Regions from separate parts of the Streptomyces sp. NPDC101151 genome, predicted to be linked through region 1. Evidence: riboswitches for the same ligand, from Rfam matches in the RefSeq annotation. Region 1 holds a riboswitch; each other region holds the start of a gene.
What was found. A riboswitch is a leader RNA that binds a small molecule or an ion and turns the genes downstream of it on or off. The one in region 1 is predicted to bind thiamine pyrophosphate.
Positions count from the first base shown of each region.

Region 1 (6,151 bases):
CGGCACCTCGCCGACCTCACGCCCGCCCAGCGCAAGGACGCCGTGGCCGAGATCGGCGAGAAGCCGTTTCGTGCCAAGCAGCTCTCGCAGCACTACTTCGCGCGGTACGCGCACGACCCCGAGCAGTGGACCGACATCCCGGCCGGCTCGCGGGACAGACTGCGCGAGGCGCTGCTCCCGGAGCTGATGACCGTCGTACGGCATCTGTCGACGGACCAGGGCACCACCCGCAAGACGCTGTGGCGGCTGTTCGACGGCACGCTCGTGGAGTCGGTGCTGATGCGGTACCCGGACCGGGTCACCATGTGCATCAGTTCGCAGGCCGGGTGCGGGATGAACTGCCCGTTCTGTGCGACCGGGCAGGCGGGGCTCGACCGGAATCTGTCCACCGCCGAGATCGTCCATCAGATCGTCGACGGGATGCGGGCGCTGCGGGACGGCGAGGTCCCCGGTGGGCCGGCGCGGCTGTCCAACATCGTCTTCATGGGGATGGGGGAGCCGCTCGCCAACTACAACCGGGTCGTCGGTGCGATCCGGGCGCTCACCGATCCCGCGCCGGACGGGCTCGGGCTCTCGCAGCGCGGCATCACCGTGTCGACGGTCGGGCTCGTGCCCGCCATCCACCGGTTCTCCGACGAGGGCTTCAAGTGCCGGCTCGCGATCTCCCTGCACGCCCCCGACGACGAGCTGCGCGACACCCTCGTCCCCGTGAACACGCGGTGGAAGGTGCGCGAGGTGCTGGACGCCGGGCTCGAGTACGCGGAGAAGTCCGGGCGCAGGCTCTCCATCGAGTACGCCCTCATTCGCGACATCAACGACCAGGCCTGGCGCGGTGACCGGCTCGGGCGGCTGCTCAAGGGCAAGCCCGTGCACGTCAACCTCATTCCGCTGAACCCTACTCCGGGATCGAAGTGGACCGCCTCGCGGCCCGAGGACGAGAAGGCCTTCGTGGAGGCGATCGCCGCCCACGGTGTGCCGGTCACGGTCCGGGACACCCGGGGGCAGGAGATCGACGGGGCCTGTGGCCAGCTGGCGGCCACCGAGCGGTAGCCTGAGCCCGTACGTACAACTTCATATTCCGACAGGGGAGCGCCACAGCGCTGAGAGTGCGGCAACCGGGCCGCAGACCCTCTGAACCTCGCCCAGGTCATTCTGGGTAGGAAGTTCGGTCATCACTCAAGCTGTTGCGCCCTGCCCGGGTTCCCTCGCGGTGCCCGGGCAGGGCCGCGTCTCTTCCTGGCCAACCCCAGGAGGACATCCAGTGCACAACAAGACCCTCGCGGCCGTGGCGGTCGGGCTCGGCCTCGTCACGCTGCCCGCCCTGACCGGCTGCGGATCGACGGACGCCACGGGGTCCTCGGACTCCAAGACCGTGACCCTCGTCAGCCACGACTCGTGGTCCGTGTCGAAGAACGTGCTCAAGGACTTCGAGAAGCAGTCCGGGTACAAGGTCAAGGTCCTGCCCGGCGGCGACGCCGGGCAGGCCGTCAACAAGGCGATCCTGACCAAGGACAACCCGCAGGGCGACGTCTTCTTCGGTGTCGACAACACCCTGCTGTCCAGGGCCCTCGACAACGGCCTCTTCCAGCCGTACGAGGCGAAGGGCACCGACCTGGTCCTGCCGCAGTACCGGGTCGACCAGGCCAAGCACCGTGTCACGCCCGTCGACACCGGCGACATCTGCGTCAACTACGACAAGGCCTACTTCAGCGAGCACAAGCTGACCCCGCCGCAGACCTTCGCCGACCTCGCCAAGCCCGAGTACAAGAACCTCCTCGTCACCGAGAACGCGGCCACCTCCTCGCCCGGCCTCGGCTTCCTGCTCGGCAGCGCCGCGCAGTACGGCGACGAGGGCTGGCAGGGCTACTGGAAGAAGCTCAAGGCCAACGGCGTCAGGGTCGTCGACGGCTGGGAGCAGGCCTACTACCAGGAGTTCTCCGGCTCGTCCGAGGGCAGGAAGGCGGGCGGCGACCGTCCGCTCGTGGTGTCGTACGCCTCCTCCCCGCCCGCCGAGGTGATCTACGCCAAGAAGCGGCCCGGCACCGCCCCGACCGGGGTGTCGTACGGCACCTGCTTCCGGCAGACCGAGTACGCCGGACTGCTGAGCAACGCGAAGAACACCAAGGGCGGCAAGGCGTTCCTCGACTTCCTGCTCACCAAGGAGTTCCAGGACGACATGCCGCTCAAGATGTTCGTCTACCCGGTGCGGGAAGCCGCCCAGGTGCCGCCGGAGTTCACGAAGTACGGCCCGCAGGCCAAGAACCCCGAGACCCTGGCGCCCGCCAAGATCGCCGCAAACCGTGACCAGTGGGTCAAGTCGTGGACGTCGCTCGTACTGAAGTAGCCAGGGGCCGCATGCGCGGGAACGCGGCGCGGCTGGGACTCATGGCCCTGCCCGTCGCGTTCTTCGCGGTGTTCTTCGCCTGGCCCGTCGCCGCGATCGTCGCGCGCGGGCTGAAGACGGACGGTGTCTGGCAGTTCGGGCGGGTGGCAGAGGTCGTCACACAGCCCGACCTCCGGCATGTGCTGTGGTTCACCACCTGGCAGGCACTCGCCTCCACCGCGCTCACCCTGCTGCTCGCCCTGCCCGCCGCTTATGTCTTTGCCCGCCTGGACTTCCCGGGCAAGCAGCTGGTGCGGGCCGTCGTCACCGTCCCGTTCGTGCTGCCGACCGTCGTCGTCGGAACCGCCTTCCTGGCGCTGGTCGGGCGCGGCGGACTGCTGGACGACCTGTGGGGCGTACGTCTGGACACCACGGTGTGGGCGATCCTGCTGGCGCATGTCTTCTTCAACTTCGCCGTCGTCGTCCGCACGGTGGGCGGGCTGTGGGCCCAGCTCGATCCCCGGCAGGAGCAGGCCGCCCGGATGCTCGGCGCGTCCCCGCTGCGGGCCTGGCGGAAGGTGACGCTCCCCGCTCTCGTACCCGCCGTTGCCGCGGCTTCGCTGATGGTGTTTCTGTTCACCTTCACCTCCTTCGGCGTGGTGCAGATCCTCGGCGGGCCCACGTTCTCCACCCTCGAGGTGGAGATCTACCGGCAGACCTCCGAGGTCTTCGACCTGTCCACGGCCGCCGTCCTCACCCTCGTCCAGTTCGTCGCGGTGGGCGCGATCCTTGCCGTGCACGCCTGGACGGTACGGCGGCGGGAGACCGCGCTGCGTCTGGTGGACGCCTCCGTGACCGCCCGTCGGCCGCGCGGGGCCGGGCAGTGGGCGCTGCTCGCCGGGGTCCTCGTGACCATCGCCCTGCTGCTGGTCCTGCCCCTCGCGGTGCTGGTACAGCGCTCCCTGGACGCGCCCGGCTTCGGCTACTACCGGGCGCTGACCGATTCCGACGGCGGCACCTTCCTCGTGGCGCCCCTGCACGCCGTGTGGACCTCGCTGGAGTACGCCGTCGCCGCCACCGCCATCGCCGTGCTGATCGGGGGCCTTGCCGCCGCCGCGCTGGCCCGACGGGACGCGGGACGGCTGGTGCGCGGCTTCGACGCGCTGCTCATGCTGCCGCTCGGCGTCTCCGCCGTGACGGTCGGCTTCGGTTTCCTCATCGCGCTGGACAAGCCCCCGCTGGATCTCAGGCAGTCCTGGATCCTGGTCCCGCTCGCCCAGGCGCTGGTGGGCGCTCCCTTCGTCGTACGGACCATGCTGCCCGTGCTGCGGGCGGTGGACGGACGGCTGCGGGAGGCGGCCGCCGTGCTCGGGGCCTCGCCCTGGCGGGTGTGGCGGGAGGTCGATCTGCCGCTGGTGCGGCGGGCGCTGCTGATCGCGGCCGGGTTCGCGTTCGCCGTGTCCCTCGGGGAGTTCGGGGCGACGGTGTTCATCGCCCGGCCCGACAACCCGACGCTGCCGGTCGCCGTGGCCCGGCTGCTGAGCCGGCCCGGAGACCTCAACTACGGGCAGGCGATGGCCCTGTCGACGATTCTGATGGCGGTGTGCGCCGCCGCGCTGCTGGTCCTGGAGCGGCTGCGCACCGACCGGACGGGGGAGTTCTGATGCTGCTGAGCCTGGAGGCCGCGACCGTGCGCTTCGGCGGGCGGCCCGTGCTCGACGCGGTCGACCTCGACATCGCCGAGCACGAGGTGGTGTGTGTGCTCGGCCCCAGCGGCAGCGGCAAGTCGACGCTGCTCAGGGCAGTGGCCGGGCTGCAGCCCCTGGACGTGGGACGGGTGCTGCTCGACGGCCGGGACCAGGCCGGCGTGCCGGCGCACCGGCGGGGCGTCGGGCTGATGTTCCAGGACCACCAGCTCTTTCCGCAGCGGGACGTCGGCGGCAACGTGGCCTTCGGGCTGCGGATGCACGGGGTGCCGAAGAGCGGACGGGACGCCGAGACGGAGCAGTTGCTGGAGCTGGTCGGGCTGCCGGGCGCCGCCCGGCGGGCCGTGGCCGGGCTGTCCGGTGGTGAGCAGCAGCGGGTGGCCCTGGCCCGGGCGCTGGCGCCCCGGCCCCGGCTGCTCATGCTGGACGAACCGCTCGGCCAGCTGGACCGCTCCCTGCGGGAACGGCTGGTGGTCGAACTCCGGGAACTCTTCGGCCGGTTGGGTACGACGGTGCTCGCGGTCACCCACGATCAGGGCGAGGCCTTCGCGCTGGCCGACCGGGTGGTGGTGATGCGCGACGGGCGGATCGCCCAGTCCGGCACTCCGCTGGAGGTCTGGCAGCGGCCCGCGGACGAGTTCGTGGCCCGCTTCCTCGGCTTCGACAACGTGGTCCCGGCGACCGTCGCGGACGCGGCGGCGGACACCCCGTGGGGCAAGCTGCCGGTGCCCGACGGCTCACCCCAGGGCAACCGCTCGCTCCTGGTCCGGCCCGCCGGAGTACGACTCGTGGCGGCCGACGAGGGGCTGCCGTGCACGGTGGCCGCCCGCACCTTCAGGGGCACCCATGTGGCCGTCGGCCTCCGGCCCCGCGACGGCGGCCCGCGTCTTGAGGCGGCCTGCGCGCTCCGCGACGCGCCGGACGTGGGGGCCGAGGCAGGGGTCGCGTTCGACGGGGCGGAAATCGTCGTGCTCGGGTGATCGGCGCGCCCTAGGGTGAGGGCATGACTTTGCTCGCACATGACCGTTACTGCGACGAAATCGCCCACCAGGTGGGCCGGTTGAGGGCCGTGGTGACCTCCGGAACGGACCTCGCCGCCACCGTGCCGACCTGCCCGGACTGGTCGCTGGAGGACCTCGTGCGCCACATGGGCGGAGCCCTGCGCTGGGTGGACACCCTGGTGCGCAGCCGGGCGCAGGAGAACATCCCGGAGGAGAGGGTCCCGCTCGCTGCGGGACCCGGGGAGCGGGGCGACGCGGCGGCCCTGGACAAGTGGCTGGCGGAGACCGGCGAGCTGGTCGTCGACGCCCTGCGTGAGGCCGGGCCCGACACCGTGGTGTGGAGCTGGGCCGGGAGCCCCAGCGCCGGCTTCTGGGCCCGCCGCATGGCGAACGAGATCACCGTGCACCGGGCCGACGCCACGCTCACGGCCGGGCTGCCCTACGAGGTCGCCCCCGACATCGCGGCGGACGCGCTGGACGAATGGCTCCAGGTGGTGGAGTGGGCGCAGCGGAACACGACGGACCGGGGCGCCGAGGAGCTGCGCGGCCCCGGCCGCAGCATCCACCTGCACGCCACCGACACCGGCCCGGATCTGAACGCCGAGTGGCTGATCGAGCTGGGCGAGGAGGGGGTGAGCTGGCGCCGCGGCCACGAGAAGGCCACCGTCGCCCTGCGCGGCCCGCTCACCCCGCTCCTGCTCGCCTTCTACCGCCGGTTGCCGCTGGACCACCCCGACCTGGAGGTGCTGGGCGAGCGTGAGCTGCTGGAGTTCTGGCTGGAGCGGGCCTCCTTCGGCTGAACACGGCTGCGGCCCGTCCCCCGGGGATACGGGGACGGGCCGCAGCGGTGTACGAGCGGTGTGCGAAGTGCGGCGTCAGCCGGCGCTCTTCGCTCCACGGCGGCGCATGCCGAAGTAGACGGCGCCACCGCCGACGACGACCAGCGCACCCGCGACACCGGCGATCAGACCGGTGTTGGAGTTCGCACCGGTCTCGGCGAGGTTCGAGTCATCGGCAGCCGGGGACGGTGCGTTGCTCGACGTGCCCGCCGGGGCGGAGCTGCTCTCGGAGTCCGAGGGGGTCGGGGTCGCGGCCGGGGTCGACTTCGACGGCTTCGGAGT
Region 1 covers NZ_JBIWPP010000011.1:143,392-149,542, forward strand. Annotated here, with positions in the region: gene rlmN (23S rRNA (adenine(2503)-C(2))-methyltransferase RlmN) at 1-1,050, shown strand, start outside; TPP riboswitch at 1,074-1,181, shown strand; gene ACIRU3_RS22255 (thiamine ABC transporter substrate binding subunit) at 1,262-2,344, shown strand; gene ACIRU3_RS22260 (ABC transporter permease) at 2,386-3,987, shown strand; gene ACIRU3_RS22265 (ABC transporter ATP-binding protein) at 3,987-5,009, shown strand; gene ACIRU3_RS22270 (maleylpyruvate isomerase family mycothiol-dependent enzyme) at 5,033-5,830, shown strand; gene ACIRU3_RS22275 (LAETG motif-containing sortase-dependent surface protein) at 5,906-6,151, opposite strand, start outside.

Region 2 (6,151 bases), on a different contig from region 1:
CCACTGGTACGGCACCGCGGGCGCGGCGGACCTCACCAGTGGACGAGACGTCCGCCCGGACGACGGTTTCCGCGCGGGCAGCATCACCAAGTCGCTCGTGGCCACCCTCGTTCTACGACTCTGGGCCCAGGACCGCATCGACCTCGACGCCCCCATCGGCCGCTACCTCCCAGGACTCCGCCTTCCTCCCACTTTCGGCCGCATCACCGCGACCCAGCTGCTGAACCACACCAGCGGCCTGCCCGACCACCAGGGCCTGCCGGACCTCGGCACCCCGGAAGCCGTCCTGCAACACCGCTTCGACCGGTGGACCCCGCAGCAATGGGTCCGGACGGTGACCGGCAGTCCCCTCAAATTCGCTCCGGGCACCTGCCAGGAGTACCGGGGCATCAACTACGTCCTGCTCGCCCTGCTCCTCGAGAAGATGACCGGCCGACGGTACGGCGACGCAATCGCGGACCGGATCCTGCGCCCGCTGGGCCTGACCCGCACCCTGTTCCCGGGTGACGATCCGCGCCTGCACGGCCCGCACGTCCACGGCTATCTGCGCCTGACCGACGGCTCCCTGCGTGATGCCACGGTCTACAACCCGTCCAGTTCCTGGGGCGAAGGCGAACTGGTTTCCACCTCGGCCGATCTCTTCCGCTTCCAACAAGCCCTGTTCTCGGGAGCCTTGCTGTCACCGAAGGCGATGGACAAGCTGTTCACCCTGCCACCGGCCACGGTGCGCATGCTGGACGGCAGCCCGGCCCGCTACAGCATGGGCCTGCAGACAGCCACCGTGAACGGCGTGACCTTCTGGGGCAAGACCGGCGAGAACTACGGCTACCGCACCCGTATGTTCGCCACGCGCGACCTGACCACCCGGTTCCTCCTGTCCTACACCCCGACCCCGCTGAACACGGCCGAGGACATGACCAACCGGGTCGTCACCGTCCTGACCGCCTGACCCCGCGCTGTCCACCGGCCAGTGCCGGCGCATCCGCATCAGCACCGGCCCCGACGGCACCGAGATCTCACCCATGCGCGCCGCAGAAGCCCGCCTCACACTCGGAGTCGCCGCCGCTCGCATGGGTGAGATCGAAGAAGCCATCGGCATGGGGACCAAGGCCCTGGAGGCGGACCGGAAGTCGCTCCCGTCGCTGCTTTTTAGTCGCTGACGAGCTGGATAAGGAACTCAGGTCCCGATACCCCCGCGAAGCTGCTTCGCGTGACTTCCACGAGCAGGTGATGACGATCAAGCGTGGCGCCACCAAGCCCGAGCTTCCATTCTGAGTGTCACCTACCTCGTCCGGGCCCCCGCCGAGTGGGGCCCAGACTCTCAGGTACGGCGCGGTGGCCCTGCCCACGAGCAACTCGTGAACAAAGCCAGCGGTGAAGTGGCCGGAAAGTCAAGGGCCCCACAACCAGTTCGGCGAAGCTGCATTGGGCTGAAGGCGTCGACAAGAAGAGCCTCTCCATCTCTTGGAGAGGGATTCGATATGGTTCGTTTTCCCTCGTCAGAGGCCCATCCGGTCCACTGAGAACTAGCCAACTCTGGCGAACAGGATCGGGGAAGGCCACGCAGACTGCATATCTAGCAAAGTGTCGACTCCAGCAGTACATGCCCCTTCGCTTCAGGAAGATGGGGCGGTCCGTGCGCCCGGGTCGGATCTCCCCCGACCGGCCGCACGGACCGTCAACAGGTGTGCCTCAGTCCGCGATCGGCAGGTACACCCGGCTCCCCGCCTCAGCAAACTCCTTCGACTTCTGGAGCATCCCCTCAGCGACCTCCTCCGGCGACGCCCCGTCAGCCGCCGCACCACCGAACCGCTCTGTGATGCTTTGACTAATCTTCATGCTGCAGAACTTCGGCCCGCACATGGAGCAGAAGTGGGCCGTCTTGGCGGGCTCGGCCGGCAGCGTCTCGTCGTGGAACTCCCGTGCGGTGTCCGGGTCCAGGGCGAGGTTGAACTGGTCCTCCCACCGGAACTCGAAGCGGGCGTCGGACAGCGCGTCGTCCCACTCCTGCGCGCCCGGGTGCCCCTTGGCGAGGTCGGCCGCGTGGGCGGCGATCTTGTAGGTGATGACACCGGTCTTGACGTCGTCACGGTTGGGGAGGCCCAAGTGCTCCTTGGGCGTGACGTAGCAGAGCATCGCCGTACCCCACCAGGCGATCATCGCGGCACCGATGCCGGAGGTGATGTGGTCGTACGCCGGCGCGATGTCCGTCGTCAGCGGGCCGAGCGTATAGAACGGAGCTTCATCGCAGATCTCCTGCTGAAGGTCGATGTTCTCCTTGATCTTGTGCATCGGGACGTGCCCCGGGCCCTCGATCATGGTCTGTACGTTGAAACGCTTGGCGATCGTGTTGAGTTCCCCGAGCGTGCGCAACTCGGCGAACTGCGCCTCGTCGTTGGCGTCCGCGATCGAGCCCGGCCTGAGGCCGTCGCCCAGCGAGTACGTGACGTCGTAGGCGGCGAGGATCTCGCACAGCTCCTCGAAGTTCTCGTACAGGAACGATTCCTTGTGGTGCGCCAGGCACCACGCGGCCATGATCGAGCCGCCGCGCGAGACGATGCCAGTCTTGCGGTTGGCGGTGAGCGGCACATACGGCAGGCGCACGCCCGCGTGGACGGTCATGTAGTCCACGCCCTGCTCGGCCTGCTCGATGACAGTGTCCTTGTAGATCTCCCAGGTCAGTTCCTCGGCCTTGCCGTCGACCTTCTCCAGCGCCTGGTAGAGCGGCACCGTGCCGATGGGGACGGGGGAGTTGCGCAGCACCCACTCGCGGGTGGTGTGGATGTTGCGGCCGGTGGAGAGGTCCATGACCGTGTCGGCGCCCCAGCGGGTCGCCCAGGTCATCTTCTCGACCTCCTCCTCGATGGAGGACGTCACCGCGGAGTTGCCGATGTTGGCGTTGACCTTCACCAGGAACCGCTTGCCGATGATCATCGGCTCGATCTCCGGGTGGTTGACGTTGGCCGGCAGCACCGCGCGCCCCGCGGCGATCTCCTCGCGGACCACCTCGGGAGACACGTTCTCCCGGATGGCCACGTACTCCATCTCGGGCGTGATCTCGCCGCGGCGCGCGTAGGCGAGCTGCGTGACCGCCTGGCCGTCACGGCCCCGGCGCGGCTGACGCGGGCGCCCGGGGAAGACCGCGTCCAGGTTGCGCAGCCCACCGCGCGGCGAGGTGTGCTTGATCCCGTCGTCCTCGGGGCGGACGGGACGGCCCGCGTACTCCTCGGTGTCGCCGCGGGAGATGATCCAGTTCTCGCGCAGCGGCGACAGGCCCCTGCGGACGTCGGTGTCGACGTGTGGATCGGTGTACGGGCCCGATGTGTCGTACAGCGTGACCGACTGCCCGTTGGTGAGGTGCACCTGGCGGACGGGCACGTGCAGGTCGGGGCGAGTGCCCTCGACGTACGCCTTGTGCCAGCCGATGGACTTCCCGGCCTCCTGGGACTTGTCGTCCTGGACGGAGGCAGGCGTGCGTGCGTCCTTGTTGGTCATGAGACCTACTCCCTACGCCGGCATTACCCGGTAACAGGTTCGGCGGTCGACGCAGCGGTTTCCGTCTGTCGATGTTTCCCGTGAAACCACGTTCCACGTGAAACATCGCAAATACGGAGGTCAGCGCCCTCTCAGCCCGGTGCTCCGAGCTCCCGCGTGTGCAAAGGTGCCTCCACGCTAGCGTCAATTCGGGCGCGGTGAACAGAGGGCCCCTATCGTTCTTGCGATGATCGGGCGGTGACCACGATGGAGCAGTACCCGTACCCGCCACCCGAGCCGCCGCGCGGAGGCGGCTCCGGACAGGGCGGCGGACACGGCCATGACGGCCACGGAGACGGTGACGGCCCCGGTCAGGCCCCCCGCGGCAGCAGCGGTGCCGACCACGACCACGGGCCGGTGCGCACCGGCCATGCTCCCGGGCATTCTCACGGGGACGGGCATGCCCACGCCTCGCGTGGCGACGGCGGCAACGGGCACCGGCACGGCCCGGGTCCGGGCAGCGGGCATGGCCACTCGCACGGTCACAGCCACAGCCATGGCCCTGCCGCGCCCGTCTCGAAGCATCTGCGCAAGGTCATCGCGGCGATCCTGATCCCGTTCACCGCGGCGGTCGTGGTCGGCCTGGTGCTGCTCTGGCCGGGTGGAGCACCGTCCCACGAGCGGACCGGCGTCGGCTTCGACCGGCAGACGCAGCAGGCGACGGTCGCCAAGGTCGTCGAGGTGAGCTGCAAGTCGGTGAATGCCTCCGGGGACGCCCCGACCGGCGACACCTCCACCGCGGAGGGCAACTCGGCACAGCAGGAGGCAAAGGGCACCTGCAAGAAGGCGACGGTCCGGGTCGACACCGGCAAGGACGAGGGCCGTACGTTCACCGAGATCGTGCAGCCGGACCAGTCGCGGCAGTTGCGGCAGGGCGAGAAGGTCGTGGTCGCCTACGAGCCCTCGGCGCCGAAGGAGCTGCAGTACTCCGTCACCGATGTGAACCGTAAGTTCCCGATGGCACTGCTCGCGGGGATCTTCGCGCTCGCCGTCGTGGTGGTGGGCCGGATGCGCGGTGTCATGGCGCTGGTCGCGCTGGCCGTGAGCTTCCTGGTGCTGACGCTCTTCATCCTGCCCGCGATCCTGCAGGGTTCGAATCCGCTGCTGGTGGCCGTCGTCGGGGCGAGTGCGATCATGCTCATCGCGCTCTACATGTGCCATGGGCTGTCGGCCCGTACATCGGTCGCCGTGCTCGGCACGCTGGTCTCCCTCCTGCTGATCGGTGTCCTCGGCTCGGAGTTCATCGACTGGGCCGCGCTCACCGGCAACACGGACGACAACACCGGCCTGATCCACGGCCTGTATCCGTCGATCGACATGAGCGGCCTGCTGCTGGCCGGCGTCATCATCGGTTCCCTCGGTGTCCTGGACGATGTGACGGTGACGCAGACGTCGGCGGTCTGGGAGCTGCACGAGGCCAACCCGGTGATGGGCTGGCGCGGGCTGTACCGGGCGGGCATCCGGATCGGCCGCGATCACATCGCCTCGGTGGTCAATACCCTTGTCCTCGCGTACGCCGGAGCCGCGCTGCCGTTGCTGCTGCTGTTCTCGATCGCGCAGAGCAGCGTGGGCACGGTGGCCAACAGCGAGCTGGTCGCCGAGGAGATCGTGCGCACGCTGGTGGGTTCGATCGGCCTGGTCGCCTCCGTCCCGGTCACCACCGCCCTCGCCGCCCTGGTGGTGTCGGCCGACCGGCCGGGACCGGACACGGCGGCCCCCGCCGGGGCCCAGCCCGCTGCGGCACGCGGCGGCCGGGGTCGGCGCCGGAAGCGGTGAGCGGCCCGGCCAGGGCCGGAAAACCGCCGGAGAAGCGTTCCTGCACAGTCTCACGCGGCACGGCGGAGCGCCCTGGCGCCCCGTTGCCGTAAGGCTTCAGCCGGCGCTCTGTTCCTCGGCCAGGATGCGGTCCAGGGCCTCGTCGAGGTGGGCGTCGAAGTCGGCCAGCGCAGCCTCCTGGCCGAGCGGCACGAGCTTGTCCGTACGGTCGAGGAAGGCCACGAGCGGCGGCGTCGAGGAGCGGAACAGGGCCTGGTCGCCACCGACCTGAAGCCGGATCAGCACCTCGCCCAGCACCTCGGAGTCGACGGGGGCGATGTGCACGTCCCCCTCCCCGCACGGCCGCCCGACCCCGTCGATCATCAGCTCACGACCGAAGGCCCAGGTCACCGGGGCATCGCCGGGCAGATGGAAGGTCAGCCGCACGGCATAGGGATCACAGGTCTCGTAGCGCAACTCCACCGGGATGCGGAAGGAGAGTTCCTCCGACACGAGAAAGCTCATCATGACTTCTGCCTGTACGGATTCGCGCATCGCCTACCCCGTCAAATGACATCGACCGGCCGGGTTTGATCCCCTCGACCGTGGTCAAATCTTGCTGAACGTACACAGCAGATCACAAGGAGTGAGTTTTCAGATACTGATAGAGAGCATCAGCGAGCCCAGTTGGCGCCCGATCTCGACCTGCAAGCGGTGGGCGGCGGGCAGCAGTCGTTCGGCCTGGTGGGCGGGGAGCGAGATGGCCATCGTGACCGCGGTGGTGCCGACCGTGATCGGAATCGCCGCGCAGACCGTGCCCAGCGCGTACTCCTGGCGCTCCACCACCGGCTCCATCCGCGGG
Region 2 covers NZ_JBIWPP010000005.1:255,605-261,755, reverse strand. Annotated here, with positions in the region: gene ACIRU3_RS12050 (serine hydrolase domain-containing protein) at 1-949, shown strand, start outside; gene thiC (phosphomethylpyrimidine synthase ThiC) at 1,693-3,495, opposite strand; TPP riboswitch at 3,488-3,661, opposite strand; gene ACIRU3_RS12040 (YibE/F family protein) at 3,742-5,310, shown strand; gene ACIRU3_RS12035 (SsgA family sporulation/cell division regulator) at 5,407-5,844, opposite strand; gene ACIRU3_RS12030 (IclR family transcriptional regulator) at 5,944-6,151, opposite strand, start outside.
Region 2: it holds a riboswitch for thiamine pyrophosphate, as region 1 does, so the genes downstream of both, thiC (phosphomethylpyrimidine synthase ThiC) here and ACIRU3_RS22255 (thiamine ABC transporter substrate binding subunit) in region 1, are expected to answer to the same signal.

Region 3 (6,151 bases), on a different contig from region 1:
ACGACGCCGCACGCGTACACGTCGACGCGGGGGTCGGCGGTGCCCTGCTCGATCTGCTCGGGCGCGAGATACGACACGGTCCCGAGCACGGCACCCGTCGTGCTGGTCACGGTGTCCACCGACCGCACGAGCCCGAAGTCGGCGACCTTGACCCGCCCGTCGTCCCCTATCAGCACGTTCTCGGGCTTCATGTCGCGGTGCACGAACCCGGCCCGGTGCGCGGCGCCCAGCGCGGCCAGGACGGGCTCCAGAATGTCCAGCGCGGCCCGCGGCTGCAGCGCGCCCCGCTCGCGCAGCACGTCCCGCAGGGTGCACCCGGCGATGTACTCCATCGCCAGGTACACGTACGACCCGTCGGCGCCCTGGTCGAAGACCTGCACCACGTTGGGGTGGGCCAGCCGGGCGACCGATTTGGCCTCCCGGATGAACCGCTCGACGAACGACCCGTCGGCCGCCAGGGTCGGGTGCATCACCTTGAGCGCGAGAACGCGGTCCAGGCGGGTGTCCAGGGCCCGGTAGACCGTGGCCATCCCGCCGACCGCGATCCGCGCCTCGACGCGATACCGGCCGTCGAGCACCTGCCCGACAAGGGGGTCCTGAAGGGTCGTATCCACGCAGGCGAGTGTACGAGGGACGAACGACACTCCCGCCCGCTCGGCCGTTCAGGGGACGGAATGCAGCAGAGCTGTGACTCTTGTGCGACCGGACGGGAGGGCCAGAAGGCAGGCCTAGAAGGCAGGCCTAGAAGGCAGGCCTAGAAGGCAGGGCGCTCGGGATCCAGGTGCGCGAGCCCCTCCGCGGGGGAGGAGGCCTCCGCGAAGTGCCTGCGCGGGATCCGTCCGGCCAGCCGCGCCAGCCGCCCCGCCTCCACCGCGTGCTTCATGGCGGCGGCCATCGTCTCGGGCTCCTGCGCCCGCGTGACGGCCGAGGCGAGCATCACACCGGCACACCCCAGCTCCATCGCCAGCGCCACGTCCGACGCCGTACCGGCCCCCGCGTCCAGGATCACCGGCACGCGCGCGTGCTCCACGATCAGCTGGAAGTTGTGCGGGTTGCGGATCCCGAGCCCGGAGCCGATCGGCGAGCCCAGCGGCATCACCGCCGCACAGCCCACGTCCTCCAGTTTCCGCGCGAGCACCGGATCGTCGTTGGTGTACGGCAGCACCGTGAAGCCGTCGTCGACCAGCGTCTCCGCCGCATCCAGCAGCTCCACCGGATCCGGCAGCAGCGTCCGCTCGTCGGCGATGACCTCCAGCTTGATCAGATCGGTGCCGAGCGCCTCCCGGGCCAGCCGGGCGGTCAGCACCGCCTCCCCGGCGGTGAAACAGCCCGCCGTGTTCGGCAGCACCCGGATGCCCAGCTTCTCCAGCACCGACAGCACCGAGCCGTGGACCTCGGGATTGACCCGCCGCATCGCCACGGTGGTCAGCTCGGTGCCGGAGGCGGTCAGCGCCCGCTCCAGCACGTCCAGGCTCGGCGCGCCGCCGGTACCCATGATCAGCCGGGAGCCGAGGGGCACACCGCCGAGGACGAAGGGATCGTCGGCCATGGGTCAGCCTCCTTGGACGGCGGTGAGGACTTCGACGCGGTCGCCCTCGGCGAGGGCCGTGGTCGCCCACTGCGCGCGCGGGACGACGGTTTCGTTGACGGCGGCGGCCACCCCGGAGGGTGCCGCGGTGAGGGTCTTCACGAGGGCGTCCAGAGCGGTGCCCGGGGCGACCTGGTGGCGCTCCCCGTTCACGGAGACGGTGACGGCGATGGTCATGCGGACTGCTCCATGAGGACGTCGCCGAAGCGCTTCGGCGAGAACGGACGGGCGTACTCCGGCAGCTCACCGGCGACCAGCACCTCTGCCATCACATCCCCGGTGACCGGTGTGAGAAGCACCCCGTTGCGGTAGTGCCCGGTGGCCAGCAGCAGTCCGTCGAGCCCGGACGGGCCGAGCAGCGGGGCGTTGTCGGGGGAGCCGGGGCGCAGTCCGGCCCGGGTCTCGGTGAGCGGCAGCTCGGTGAGCCCCGGCACCAGCTCATGGGCGTCGCGCAGCAGCTCGTACACGCCCCCCGCGGTCACCGTCGTGTCCCAGCCCAGCTCCTCGCTGGTCGCGCCGACGACCAACTCGCCGTTCTCCCGGGGCACCAGATAGACATGGCTGCCGCGCACCACGGCCCGCACGGTGCGGCTCAGGAAGGGCGAGTACCGGCGCGGCACGGTCAGCCGCAGCACCTGCCCCTTCACCGGCCGCACGGGCGGCAGCACGTCGTCCGGGACGCCGGTGAGACGCCCGCTCAGGCTGCCGCCCGCGAGCACGACCTGTCCCGCGCCAAGCACGGTGCCGTCCGCCGTGGTGACCCCGGCGGCCCGGTCCCGCACGACGTCGAGCCGTTCGGCCCACGACCGGTGGAACACCACCCCGGACCGCTCGCACGCGGCCACCAGGGCCGACGCCAGCCGCCTCGGGTCGATCTGGTGGTCCCCGTCGACCCGCAGCCCGCCGCGCACCCCGGGCGCGAGCATCGGCTCCAGGCGCCGGCACTCCCGCCCGGACAGCCACTCCGACTCCAGGCCCGAACGCTGCTGAAGCGCATGCAGTTCGCGCAGGTGGGCACGGTCGTCGGCATCGAGGGCGACCGCGAGCGTGCCGCAGCGGCGGTAGCCGAGGTCGTGGCCGGTCAGCCCGGTCAGTTCGGCGGCGAAGTCCGGGTAGCGGCGGGCGGACTCCAGGTTCAGGGCGAGCAGTGTCTCCTCGCCGTAGTGCAGTTCCGTGACGGCGGCCAGCATCCCCGCCGCGACCCGCGCGGCCCCGCCGCCGGGCTCGGGGTCCACCACGGTCGTGGCGAGCCCGCGCTGCGCGGCCCGCCAGGCCGTGACCAGGCCTATGATTCCGCCCCCGATGACGAGGACGTCGGACGTACGTGACGACATGGGCGTCCAGCCCCTCCCTTCGCCGGCATGACCCGGATCAGGTTCGTACGGTCGGAGGCCGCCAGCCTCCCTCTCAGCCCGGTGCGTCCGGGCTCCCGCGAGTGCTTGTACGGTGGCCACCCTAGCCCGCAGCGCTCGTCACCCGTAAGGGAGCCCCTGCCCATGGCCCGCTCGCTCGACGGACTGATCCTGGCCCCCGTCGCGGACCAGGCCCCAGGTCAGGTGGGTACCCGCACCCGCTTCGCGTACCACGAGCAGGACGGCGAGATCTGGGCCGAGTACGCGGGCGGCGACGTCGTGCGCGGCCGTCTGGTCGGCACCCGGGAGGGCGACCGGCTGGACTTCCGGTACGTGCAGCTGGGGCACGACGGGACCACCTCCTCGGGGCACTGCGCGTCGACGGTCGTGGACCTGCCGGACGGGCGGGTGCGGCTCGAAGAGACCTGGGAGTGGGAGTCGCGACCGGGCTCCGGGACCAGCGTTGTGGAACAGGTCACTGAGCACGCCCGCTGACTGACGATTTGTCAGTTGTCTATGGTGATCGGGTGAGCGAGCAGACAGCGCAGCAGGGCACGTCACAGGGGCGGCGCGTGGTCGTCGTCGGCGCGGGCATGGCCGGGGTGCAGACCGCGGTCGCCCTGCGGGAACAGGGCTTCACGGGCACGGTCGCGCTGATCGGCGCCGAGCCCCACCAGCCGTACGACCGGCCGCCGCTGTCCAAGGCCGTGCTGCTCGGCAAGGCCGAGGGCTCCGCCTTCGACGTCGACTTCGACGCGCTCGGCATCGAACTGCGGCTCGGCTGCGAGGTGCTGGGCGTGCGCCCCGGCGACCATGAGCTGGACACCGAGGCCGGGCCCGTCCCGTACGACGTGCTGGTCCTCGCCACCGGCGCCGAACCGATCCGGCTGCCCGGCACCGAGGGCGTGCCCGGCGTGCACCTGCTGCGCACCCTGGACGACGCCGAACGGCTGCGGCCCGTGCTCGCCCGGCAGCACGACATCGTGGTCGTCGGCGCCGGCTGGATCGGTGCCGAGTTCGCCACGGCCGCCCGCGAGGCCGGCTGTGCCGTGACCGTGGTCGAGGCCGCGGACCGGCCGCTGGCCGGCGCCCTGCCCGCCGAGGTCGCCGCGCCCATGACCGCCTGGTACGCCGACAGCGGTGCCGAGCTGCGCACCCACGCGCGCGTGGAGCGCGTCGAGCCCGGCGCGGTGATGCTCGCCGACGGCGCGCGGCTGCCCGCGGGCGCCGTCGTGGTCGGTATCGGTGCGCGCCCCGCCACCGCCTGGCTGGCCGGCTCCGGCATCGAGCTGGGCGCGCACGGCGAGGTGGTGGCCGACGCCCACCTGCGCACGTCCGCCCCGGATGTGTACGCGGTCGGCGACTGCGCCTCCTTCCCCTCGGGCCGGTACGGAGTGCGGCTGCTGGTCCACCACTGGGACAACGCCCTGCAGGGTCCGCGCACGGTCGCCGCGAACATCCTGGGCGAGATCCCCGTGATCTACGACCCGGTGCCGTACTTCTGGTCCGAGCAGTTCGGCCGGTTCGTCCAGTACGCCGGCCACCACCCCGCTGCCGACCGCCTGGTGTGGCGCGGCGACCCGGCGGGCCCGGCCTGGTCGGTCTGCTGGCTGCGCGAGGACCGGCTGGTCGCTCTGCTGGCCGTGGGCAGACCGCGCGACCTGGCCCAGGGGCGACGGCTGATCGAGACCGGCCGCCGTATGGATCCGGAGGCCCTGGCCGACCCGGCACGGCCCTTGAAGGACGCCACCGCCGGTTAGGCGTGTCCGGCGGCTCGGGCCGGCTCCGGGCCACGGTGCCTCACCAGAGCGGATGTGCGTGCCGGACGTCAGGATTCCGGCATGATCCGCCGGAGCGGCCCCGGACGCGTCCTCCCAGGTGGACCGCCCTGGCTTCCGACTGTCAGTGGCAGATGGCAGGCTTGTTCCGTGACCGAGATTGACGCAAAGATCGATGCTCTCGTCCCCGCCTGGCTCACCCTCCCCGACATCGCCGAGATGCTCGACGTCGAGGTGACGCGTGTGCGGCAGCTGGTCAAGGAGGGCCAGCTCGTCGCTGTACGCCGAGGTGAGAACCGGGCGCTGTACGTCCCCGCCGCCTTCATCGACGGGGACAAGGTCGTCAAGGGCCTGTCCGGGACCCTGACGCTCCTGAGGGACGACGGCTTCACGGTGGAAGAGATGATCGAGTGGCTCTTCACCCCCGACCCGACCCTGCCCGGGACCCCCGCGCAGGCTTTGAGTGAGAATCGCGGCACGGAGGTGAAGCGCCGCGCCCAGGCGCTCGCTGTCTGAACCGACCCGCACCACGGGTGGCGTACCGGGCCCCGGCCCGTACGCCACCCGCTCGCCCACCCATGACACCGACCGAGGGGGGACACACGTATGTCCGACACCGCCCGCAGCAGGCTCGCCGACGCCCGCCTCTACCTCTGCACGGACGCCCGCAGGAGGCAGGGCGACCTCGCCGAGTTCCTGGACGCGGTCCTGGCCGGCGGTGTCGACATCGTCCAGTTGCGCGACAAGGGCATGGAGGCCGCCGAGGAGCTGGAGCACCTCGAGGTCTTCGCCGACGCCTGCGCCCGGCACGGCAAGCTGCTGGCGGTCAACGACCGGGCCGACGTCGCCCACGCCGCCTCCGCCCATGTGCTCCACCTCGGCCAGGGCGACCTCCCGGTCCCCGCGGCCCGCGCGATCCTCGGCGCCGACGTCCTGATCGGCCGCTCCACGCACGCCGAGTCCGAGGCCGCGGCGGCCGCCGGCCAGGAGGGCGTGGACTACTTCTGCACCGGCCCTTGCTGGCCCACCCCCACCAAGCCCGGCCGGCACGCCCCGGGCCTCGACCTGGTCCGGTACACAGCCGCCCTGGGCACGGACCGCCCCTGGTTCGCCATCGGCGGCATCGATCTCGGCAATCTGGACGAGGTGCTGGACGCGGGCGCCCGCCGGGTGGTCGTGGTGCGTGCGATCACCGAGGCCGACGATCCGGGAGCCGCCGCGGCGGAGTTCACCAAGCGGCTGCGGCAGGCCTAGGGCCCGCCCGACAGGGCGTGTGTCCAGGTTTCTGTCCAAGGGGTGGACAGGAGGGCGACAATTCGGGCAAATTTCCGGCGCCCGGTTGGGAGACCGCCCACCCGTGGCTAACCTGCGGGTATGGCCCTCGGAACCGCATCCACCAGGACTGATCGCGCACGCACTGTGCGCGACATCCT
Region 3 covers NZ_JBIWPP010000006.1:4,635-10,785, forward strand. Annotated here, with positions in the region: gene pknB (Stk1 family PASTA domain-containing Ser/Thr kinase) at 1-614, opposite strand, end outside; gene ACIRU3_RS13255 (thiazole synthase) at 755-1,549, opposite strand; gene thiS (sulfur carrier protein ThiS) at 1,553-1,765, opposite strand; gene thiO (glycine oxidase ThiO) at 1,762-2,922, opposite strand; TPP riboswitch at 2,920-3,031, opposite strand; gene ACIRU3_RS13270 (hypothetical protein) at 3,085-3,435, shown strand; gene ACIRU3_RS13275 (NAD(P)/FAD-dependent oxidoreductase) at 3,468-4,700, shown strand; gene ACIRU3_RS13280 (Rv2175c family DNA-binding protein) at 4,869-5,234, shown strand; gene thiE (thiamine phosphate synthase) at 5,325-5,972, shown strand; gene metF (methylenetetrahydrofolate reductase [NAD(P)H]) at 6,093-6,151, shown strand, end outside.
Region 3: it holds a riboswitch for thiamine pyrophosphate, as region 1 does, so the genes downstream of both, thiO (glycine oxidase ThiO) here and ACIRU3_RS22255 (thiamine ABC transporter substrate binding subunit) in region 1, are expected to answer to the same signal.